Regions from separate parts of the Streptacidiphilus sp. EB129 genome, predicted to be linked through region 2. Evidence: riboswitches for the same ligand, from Rfam matches in the RefSeq annotation. Region 2 holds a riboswitch; the other holds the start of a gene.
The links. Region 2 has a riboswitch for cyclic di-AMP ahead of ABH925_RS09470 (transglycosylase family protein). Riboswitches for the same ligand answer to the same signal wherever they lie in the genome.

Region 1 (4,034 bases), on a different contig from region 2:
CCTCGGCCGCGGCCGTGACCTCGACCGGGGCCGTGCCGGCCAGGATCATGGTCTGGCTGGAGCCGTCGACCGCCTTGAAGGCGCGGCCGACCGGCAGGTCGGTCGTGGTGGTGGCGGTGACGGTCGCCTTGCCCGCCGCGGCACCGGCAGGCACCTTGACGTACAGCTTCTCGCCGTTGACGGCCTTGCTGGCGGCAGCGCCGTTCTGGTCCACCAGGGACACCCCGGCGGGAGCGGTCAGCGACAGGTCGACCGAGTTCGCGCTGGTGGTGACGGTGACCGGGCCGATCTTCTCGCCGCTCTTGCCGGCCACGCTGGCCGGGGCGAGCTGCAGCGAGGGCTTGGGCTCGGTGACGGGGACCGCGTTGGTCTCCAGCCAGCTGGTGAGCTGCGCGGCGGTCGCGTCCTCGGGGGTCGCGTCGGCGTTGTCGGAGAAGTGCCAGATCGCGGCCTGGGTGGCGGCGGCGGCCTGGTCCTCGCTCAGACCCTCCACGTTGAGCTGCTTGGCCAGCGCGTCCGCCGAGACGACCGGGTAGGAGTGCTGCAGGATCCACTGGATCTTGCCGCGGTTCGGGTTGTCGGAGAGGGTGGACTGGTCCCAGCCGGTCTCGGTGTACTTCACCCCGGCCTCGGTGCCGTGGTGCAGGTCGATGCAGTACACGGCCATGGTCTGGCCGCCCTGCGTCAGCGCGACCGTACCGGCGTCGAGCGCACCCTCGCCCTTGACGTCGACCGCACCGGAGTGCAGGAAGTCGCCCAGCACGGCGGTGCTCTTCTGGCTCTGGTCGGCCGAGGCCGAGCCTGCCAGTGCGACGGTCCCGGTCGTTGCGACGGCCGTCAGCAGAGCTGCGGCGCAGAGCTGCGCAGTGCGCCGCCCCCGTATGTTGAACATAGGTACCCCTTGCAGCGGCGGCTTCTTGGCATGGGGAGTGCCGCACCGGTCGCATGAACTGATGGTCAGTGAAAAACGCCCCCTGTGACTGTGGGGGATCCTAGTGACCACTGCGGCTGGAGTTCGCGCGGGGTCGGAAAATATGTGTCTTTGTCCGAACGACGCCTACCCCCGCCGGTGCACGACCGGAGGGGGTAGGCGTTCGACAGGCGGATGAGTGCCCGGTGACCGACCGCTGAGCAGGAGGTTGAGCAGGGGTCAGCCGATGCGGCCCGCGAAGTCCGGAGCCCAGTTGGCGATGGTCTCGTACTTCACGCCGGAGCTGGGGTTGGCCGCCTCGACGTACTGGCCGCCGCCGATGTAGATCGCGACGTGGTAGACGCCGGCATCGGTGCCGTCGTTGGACCAGAACAGCAGGTCACCGGGCTGCAGCGCATCCAGGGAGACATGCGTGCTGGCGGCGGCCTGGTCGGCGGCGACGCGCGGGATGGAGATCCCGGCCTGGGCCAGCGACGCCTGGGCCAGCCCGGAGCAGTCCCAGCCGGCCGAGCTGGTGCCGCCGTACACGTACGCGTCGCCGACCTGCGACTTGGCGAAGGCAACGGCTGCGGCGATACCGCTGGAGGTGCTGCCGCCGGGCGCCTGGACGGCGGTCTGCGTCGTGGCGGCGGTCGCCTGGGTCGCGGCCGCGTAGGCGGAGGAGGCGGCACCGGCGGCGTCCGACGAGGAGGAGAAGGACGAGGAGGAGGACGACGGCGAGGAGGACGTGGTCGCCGCCGAACTCGCCTCGCCCTCCGAGTCGCTGGAGGCGCCGGAGCCGCTGCTGCCGGTGGCGGCGAGAGCCCCGCCGAGGGCCAGCTTCTGACCCGGGTAGATCACGTCCGCGCCATGGGTCAGCGTGCCGCGGTTGAGCTGGTACAGCCGCTCCCAGCCACCGCTGACATGCCGCTTCGCGGCGATGCTGGACAGCCAGTCACCACTCACCACGGTGTACGTGGCGGAGGTGGCCGTGGCGGTACGGGCAGCCCGGTGCGCGGCGCTGTGGGCGGCGGCCGGGCGGGTGGCCGCCGGGGCGGAATCGGTGGACGTGGTGGCAGCGGCGGGGGCCTTCACCGGAGCGGCGGAGGCGCTGGCGGCGGTGACCAGCGGGAGCCCCAGGCCGACGCCGGCCAGGCTCATTCCGGCGAACAGGCGGTTGGCGACGGTGCGGCGGGTAGCACTGGGCAGGGCGTGCTTGGGCATGGAGCTGCGTTCCTCTCCCACGCCTACGAGGTGAGCTGTCGGATTCGGGCCGGAGTTGCCCGGCCGTGCGGTGCACGGCTTCACCCCTAGCCGCGATCCCGGAGATCGCGGCGACTTACCTGGGTCCCCCGCTCCTGCCATGGCGCGGTGCGTCGGTGTCTGAACCTCTCCGGCGGCAGGATTCGGCGTTCCGGAGTTGTTAGTTCCACTTAAGTGCGGACGGGGAGCACGCTAGGCAGATGCCCTGGAAATCCGCAAACGACTGTGGCATTGCTCACAGCGGCAGTGCATGATTCGCGGCGTCAGATGGCCTGAAAGCATGGGGTAGTTCGATCCCTCATGTCCTATTCATCCCCATGTGTCGCCATGATGGGAGCGATCCCGGCGCGCCGGACGCCGAGACCCACGTCACCGTCCGCGCCGCCGACCGCGCTGGCCGGAAAGCACCGCGCCCCGGTGCACCGGCGACGATTGACGTCGCGTGTGCACCGGGGCGCGGGAGAGCTCCGAAGCCCTCGTCCGGTCAGCCTTCTGCCGGTCAGCCCAGGCGGGTGAGCCTGGCCGGGTAGCCGGGCTGGACCAGGGCCTTCTGCAGCGTCACCGGAACCTGCTGCGCGCCCGCGCCGCTGCCCACGGTCAGCGTGCCGACAGTGGTACCCGCCGCCGCCGTGTGCGGCAGGCTGCCGCTCTGCGGGGTCAGCGTCAGGGTCACGGACTGGCCGCCCCAGCCGACCACGGTCACGTCCTTGGACGCCACCACCGGGGTCTTCCCGCCCAGACCGTCGTCGACGTAGCCGACGACGTCGCCCGCCTTGGCCACGGTGTGCGCCTGCAGCGCCGCCTCGGCACTGGCCACGACCTTCGCGCTGTTGGTCAGCACGGTCGGCAGGTAACCGCCGGTGGCCGCGGAGGCGGGCTGGCTCAGCACCACGCCGATGATGGTCTGCGTGCTGCCGCCGACCTTCTGCTCCGCCGCCCACATCAGGCAGCCGAGCGCGGCGCTGCTGGAGCCGGTCTTGATCCCGACGACGCCGTTCTTGCCCAGCAGATTGTTGTTGTTGTACGTGAGCACGTCGCCCGGCGGGGTAAACGAGGGAGTAGCCACGATTTCCCGGAACACCGGGTCCTGCATCACCGACTGGGCCAGCTTGAGCTGGTCGTTGGCGGTGCTCAGGGTGGTGCTCTGCAGACCGCTCGGGTCGGTGTAGGTGGTCTTGGACATGCCCAGCGCGGCCGCCTCGGTCTGCATCCGGGTGACGAACGCGGCGTCGGTCCCGGCGTCCCAGCGGCCGAGCAGCCGCGCGATGTTGTTCGCCGAGGGGATCAGCAGCATCTGCAGCGCCTGGTACTCGGTGATCTGTTCGCCCTCGGTCACCTTGGCGACCGACTCGCCGGCCGCCTTGCCCGAGGTGTACTCGTCGGCCGCCTGCTTGTCGACGGTGAGCGTCGGGCCCGGGTCGCCGGACTTCAGCGGGTGGTCCCTGAGGATCAGGTGGGCCGTCATCACCTTGGTGACGCTGGCGATCGGCACCGGGTTGTCGGAGCCGGTGTGCCCGAGGCTGCCGATCCCGTCCACCGCGACGGTGGCCTGCCCGGACGGCGGCCAGGCCAGACCGGGGGCGGCGCCGGGGAAGGCGTAGGAGGTGTCGGCGGTCATGGACAGCGAGGTCGCCGGCAGCGGGCGGAGCACCTGGACCACGGCCAGGACGACCAGCAGCACGCAGAGCAGGCCGCCCCAGAGGCTGATCCGCTTGACCGCCCGGCGCAGCCTGGAGGGCGGCCGTCGTTGCAGAGTCGCGAGTATGTCGAGAGCGTCGGACGTGGTCTCCGGCGAGGAGTCCGGATCCACCATGACCGTCCCGGTCGCCGCGCGCGAGCCGCCGCCCTGGGTCGGGGCCGA
Region 2 (4,034 bases):
CGGGGGTACCCGAGAACGCGCGGGCACGTCACCGCGGCAGCGCAGCGCGGCGTCCAACTGACCGCACCGAATCCCCGTGGAACACTCCGGCCTTGGGAATCCAGCCCGGCATTCCCCGGAGTTAAAAGGCCCAGAGAATGAACAGCCAGGAGTGCGCTGATTTCCTGGACGCGTACACCAGGCTGCTGGAAAGGGACCGGTCCGGCCCGTATTTCGCCGACCACCCGAAGAGCGAGCCCCCTTCGGCACCGGCCGGGGTCGGGCTTGAGGCGGGGGACGGTCCACCGACGCAGCAGCCCGCCGCACGGCTCCCCAACAGGGGAGGCCGTGCGGCGGGCGGGCGCCGGGCAGGAGTCGGTCCGTCAGTACCAGTTGTGGGCCTGCCAGAAGGCCCAGGCCTGGTTGGGGCTGCCGTACGTGGTGTTCATGTAGTCCAGCGCCCAGCGCAGCTGGGTGGCGGGGTTGGTCTGCCAGTCGGCGCCGGCGGAGGCCATCTTGTCGCCGGGCAGCGACTGGGGCAGGCCGTAGGCACCGGAGGAGGGGTTGGTGGCGCTGACGTTCCAGCCGCTCTCGTGGGAGATGATCTGGTCGAACGAGGCGAGCTGGTCGGCCGGGACGATCTGCGCGGCGATGGACTGCGGGTCGCCGGAGAGGTTGGCGGCGGGGGCGGCGGTCGAGCCCGAGGACGACTGGGCGCCGGTGCTCTGGGTCGCGGGGACCTGTGTCTCGTTCTGGGCGGCGCCGCTCTGGGCCGAGCTGTTCGACGCACCGCCGGTCAGACGAAGACGCTGACCCGGGAAGATCATGTTCGGGCCGTCAGTCAGGGTGGAGCGGTTCAGCTGATACAGCGTCTGCCAGCCACCGGCCACGTGGTGGGACTGCGCGATCGTGGACAGCCAGTCGCCGGAGGCCACGGTGTAGGTGGTGGGCGCGGCGGTGGTGGGCGCTGCGGTGGTGGGTGCGGCCGTGGTGGGTGCGGCCGGGGCCGCCTGGGCGGTCGAGGACTGCTGCGCCGGAGCCGGGGATTCCGAACCCTCGGAGTCGCCCGAGGCCTGGGCGGCACCGCTGCTGGAGGAGGATGCGCCGGAGCCGGCGGAGGCGGTGCTGACACTGGCGGGTGCGCCGCCCTGGCTCAGGCCGGCCTGGGGGCCGCACACCGGCCAGGCAGTGGGACCCTGCGAGGCGAGCACCTTCTCCGCGACGGCGATCTGCTGACTCTGGGTGGCCTGGTCGGCGGTGGCGGCATACTGCTGGCCGCCGTAGGCGTCCCAGGTGGAGGCGGAGAACTGCAGTCCGCCGTAGTAGCCGTTGCCCGTGTTGATCGACCAGTTGCCGGAGCTTTCACACTGGGCGACCTGGGCCCAGGTCGAGACCGGGGCGGCGAAGGCGCTCGTCGTGCCGACGAGCGGGATGGCTATGCCCGCGCCGGCCACGCCGGCGGTGGCGACCAGGCGCTTGGCCTGGTTGGTACGGGGGCGACGATGACGGCCATTTCCAGGCATGAGCATGACAGAAGCCTCTCCGACGCCTGCGAGGTGAGCTGTCGGATTCGGGCCGTGAGGTAGCCCGGCCGCGCCGAAGCACGGCTTCACCCCAAGCCGCAGCCGGGTGCGCTGCGGCGACTTACCTGGTTCCCCCGCCTCTGCCGTGGTGATGTTTGTGGGCGCCCTCGACCTCCGCCGGCAGAATTCGGCGTTCCGGAGTGCGAGGTTCCGCTAGATGCGAACAGGCTGCACGCTAGACAGAAGGGAGGCCGCAGTGCAACTGGCTGTGACGACGGCCACAGGGGATCAGCACACAGGCATCCCTTATGTCCCATTGAGGGAGAAATGACATGTTGTCACACCGATTGCACGGGAACGAGCGCCCCGGCAGGCGGGCCCCGGTCACTGGGGCGGGAGGGCCACCAGGGTGTTTCCCTGACGGGCCGCCACCAGAGTGCCGGTCGGGTCCTCGGCCACCATCCAGGCGTCGGTGCGGGTGACCGGCTCGCTGTAGCGCCAGCGGACCGAGCCGTCGGAGGCGTTGATCGCCCAGAAGCCGTCCGCGCCGCCGGCCGCCGGGACCAGCAGCAGATCGGCGCCGAGTTTGCCCGCCACGGAGTCCCAGGCGGCGATCCCGACCGGGTCGTTCATCGTCCAGCCGACGCCGGGGGTTTCGACGAGCCCCCAGGTGTAGACGGTGCTGCCGTTGGTGTTCTCCACGACGATGACCTGAGCCCCGAACTGGTTCCCCCCGAACTCGCCGGTCTTGGTGCCGGTGGCCGGGTCGATCACCAGCGCCGTCCGCAGCTCCTCGCGCATCACGACGCGGTTCCCGGCCACGCGAACGTGGGACACATCGAGCGCGGCCACCCCCGGGTAGGTCCAACTGCTGGTGCCCGTCGCCTGGTCGTAGGCCTGCAGGTCGGCCACCTCGGTGGCGTCCTTGCTGAGGTTGGCCTTCACCAGCACCTTGCCGCCGGCCAGCACCGCCGCCGCGCCCTGCGGGCACAGGTCCGCAGCCACTGCGGCCGGGGTCGGGCGGGCGGCCGGGTTCTTGGCGAAGCAGGAGCGGAGCAGCGGCGTCAGCCCGGCCGAAGTCGATGACCCGTGGCCCCCCGGGCGAGAGCAGCACGTTCCCGGGCTTGAGGTCGCGGTGCACGAGGCCCACCGCGTGGATTCCGCACAGCGCCTCGGCAAGGCCCGCGCCCAGGGCGCGCAGGCTGCGCTCCGGCAGCGGCCCGTGCTCGGCCACCGCAGCGCCGAGTGTCGGGCCGAGCACATACGCGGTCGCCAGCCAGGGGGTCGCCGCCCGGGTGTCCGCGCCCTCCACCGGCGCGGTCCAGGGGCCGGTCACCGCGCGGGCCATGGCCACCTCGCGGGCGAACCGATCGCGGAACTGCTGGTCCGCCGCCAGATCGGGCCGGACCACCTTGACCGCCACCGCCCGGCCGCCGGCCGAACGCGCGAGATAGACCCGGCCCATGCCGCCCTCGCCCAGCCGCGCCAGCAGCCGGTACGGGCCGAGCTGCTGCGGATCCGACGCCTCCAGCGGCTGCACCGCGCTCCCCCGTTCCTCCGCGCGACCGGGAGCCGTGGAGCTACGTCTCACGACCGGGGCGACGCCTCCAGCGACTTGCCGTGCCCACGGTGATCATGTGCACAGGCGGGGACATTATCGCCATGCGCTCGGACCTGGCTTGGAAAAATTTGACCTCACCTCTCAACTGCGGACGGCGTACACCGTGTAGTAGTCCAGATGCGCCAGCGCTGCCGGCGCCTCGGTCCTGACCGAGAACCCGTGCGCGGTGAGCATCCCCATGGCCCTGTCGAGCGTGCCCTCCAGGTCCTGCAACTCCAGCACGATCTGGTCGATGCGCTGCCAGTCCGCGTCGTCGATCCCCTGCAGCACGTCGAGTTCTGCGCCTTCCACGTCGACCTTGAGCAGGTCGACGCGATCGATGCCGGGATACCGCGCCAGCGCCGTGGACAGCCGTTCCACGGTGACGGTCACGTCTTCGCCCTGATACAGGTGGTCGCCCACCCCGTCTCCCCACATGCTCGCGATGTGGTCGCGGTCGTGCTTCTTCTGATCGGGATAGCGGGTCGAGTTGCCGGGCAGGTTGGGGTAGAAGGTGAAGGTGACGGGCCCCTCGAAGTCACCGGAGAGGCCGTGCGGTACCACCTCAACGTCGGTGGCGTGGTGGAGTTCGAGATTGCTGCGCAGGGCCTGGAGAGTCCTCGGCATGGGCTCGAAGGCCACGATTCGGGCCTGCGGCCAGTGGCGCTTGACGTACAGCGAGAAGATCCCGACGTTCGCGCCGACGTCCAGCACGCAGCCGTTGGCGGGCACGGTGATGCCGTGCCGCAGGTAGGTGTGGTCGGTGAACATCTCGGCGTAGATGGCCTTCAGTTCCTGGACGGCACCGTCCGTCTGAAGCCCGTAGCAGCTGAAACCTTCGTCGAGCTCGACAAGACCGATCGCGATCATGAGGAACGCTCACTCTCTGCGCTGCCGGTGGGCACCAACCCGCCGTCCGTTGAGCGTGCTTG

Region 1: it holds a riboswitch for cyclic di-AMP, as region 2 does, so the genes downstream of both, ABH925_RS34640 (NlpC/P60 family protein) here and ABH925_RS09470 (transglycosylase family protein) in region 2, are expected to answer to the same signal.

Annotation. Positions count from the first base shown of each region.
Region 1 covers NZ_JBGCCS010000053.1:13,088-17,121, forward strand. Annotated here, with positions in the region: gene ABH925_RS34635 (Cys-Gln thioester bond-forming surface protein) at 1-892, opposite strand, end outside; gene ABH925_RS34640 (NlpC/P60 family protein) at 1,151-2,134, opposite strand; cyclic di-AMP (ydaO/yuaA leader) riboswitch at 2,142-2,332, opposite strand; gene ABH925_RS34645 (D-alanyl-D-alanine carboxypeptidase family protein) at 2,673-4,034, opposite strand, start outside.
Region 2 covers NZ_JBGCCS010000006.1:2,646-6,679, reverse strand. Annotated here, with positions in the region: gene ABH925_RS09475 (hypothetical protein) at 1-61, shown strand, start outside; gene ABH925_RS09470 (transglycosylase family protein) at 363-1,508, opposite strand; cyclic di-AMP (ydaO/yuaA leader) riboswitch at 1,511-1,705, opposite strand; gene ABH925_RS09465 (hypothetical protein) at 1,887-2,507, opposite strand; partial or broken gene ABH925_RS09460 (serine/threonine-protein kinase) at 2,563-3,042, opposite strand; gene ABH925_RS09455 (FkbM family methyltransferase) at 3,205-3,972, opposite strand.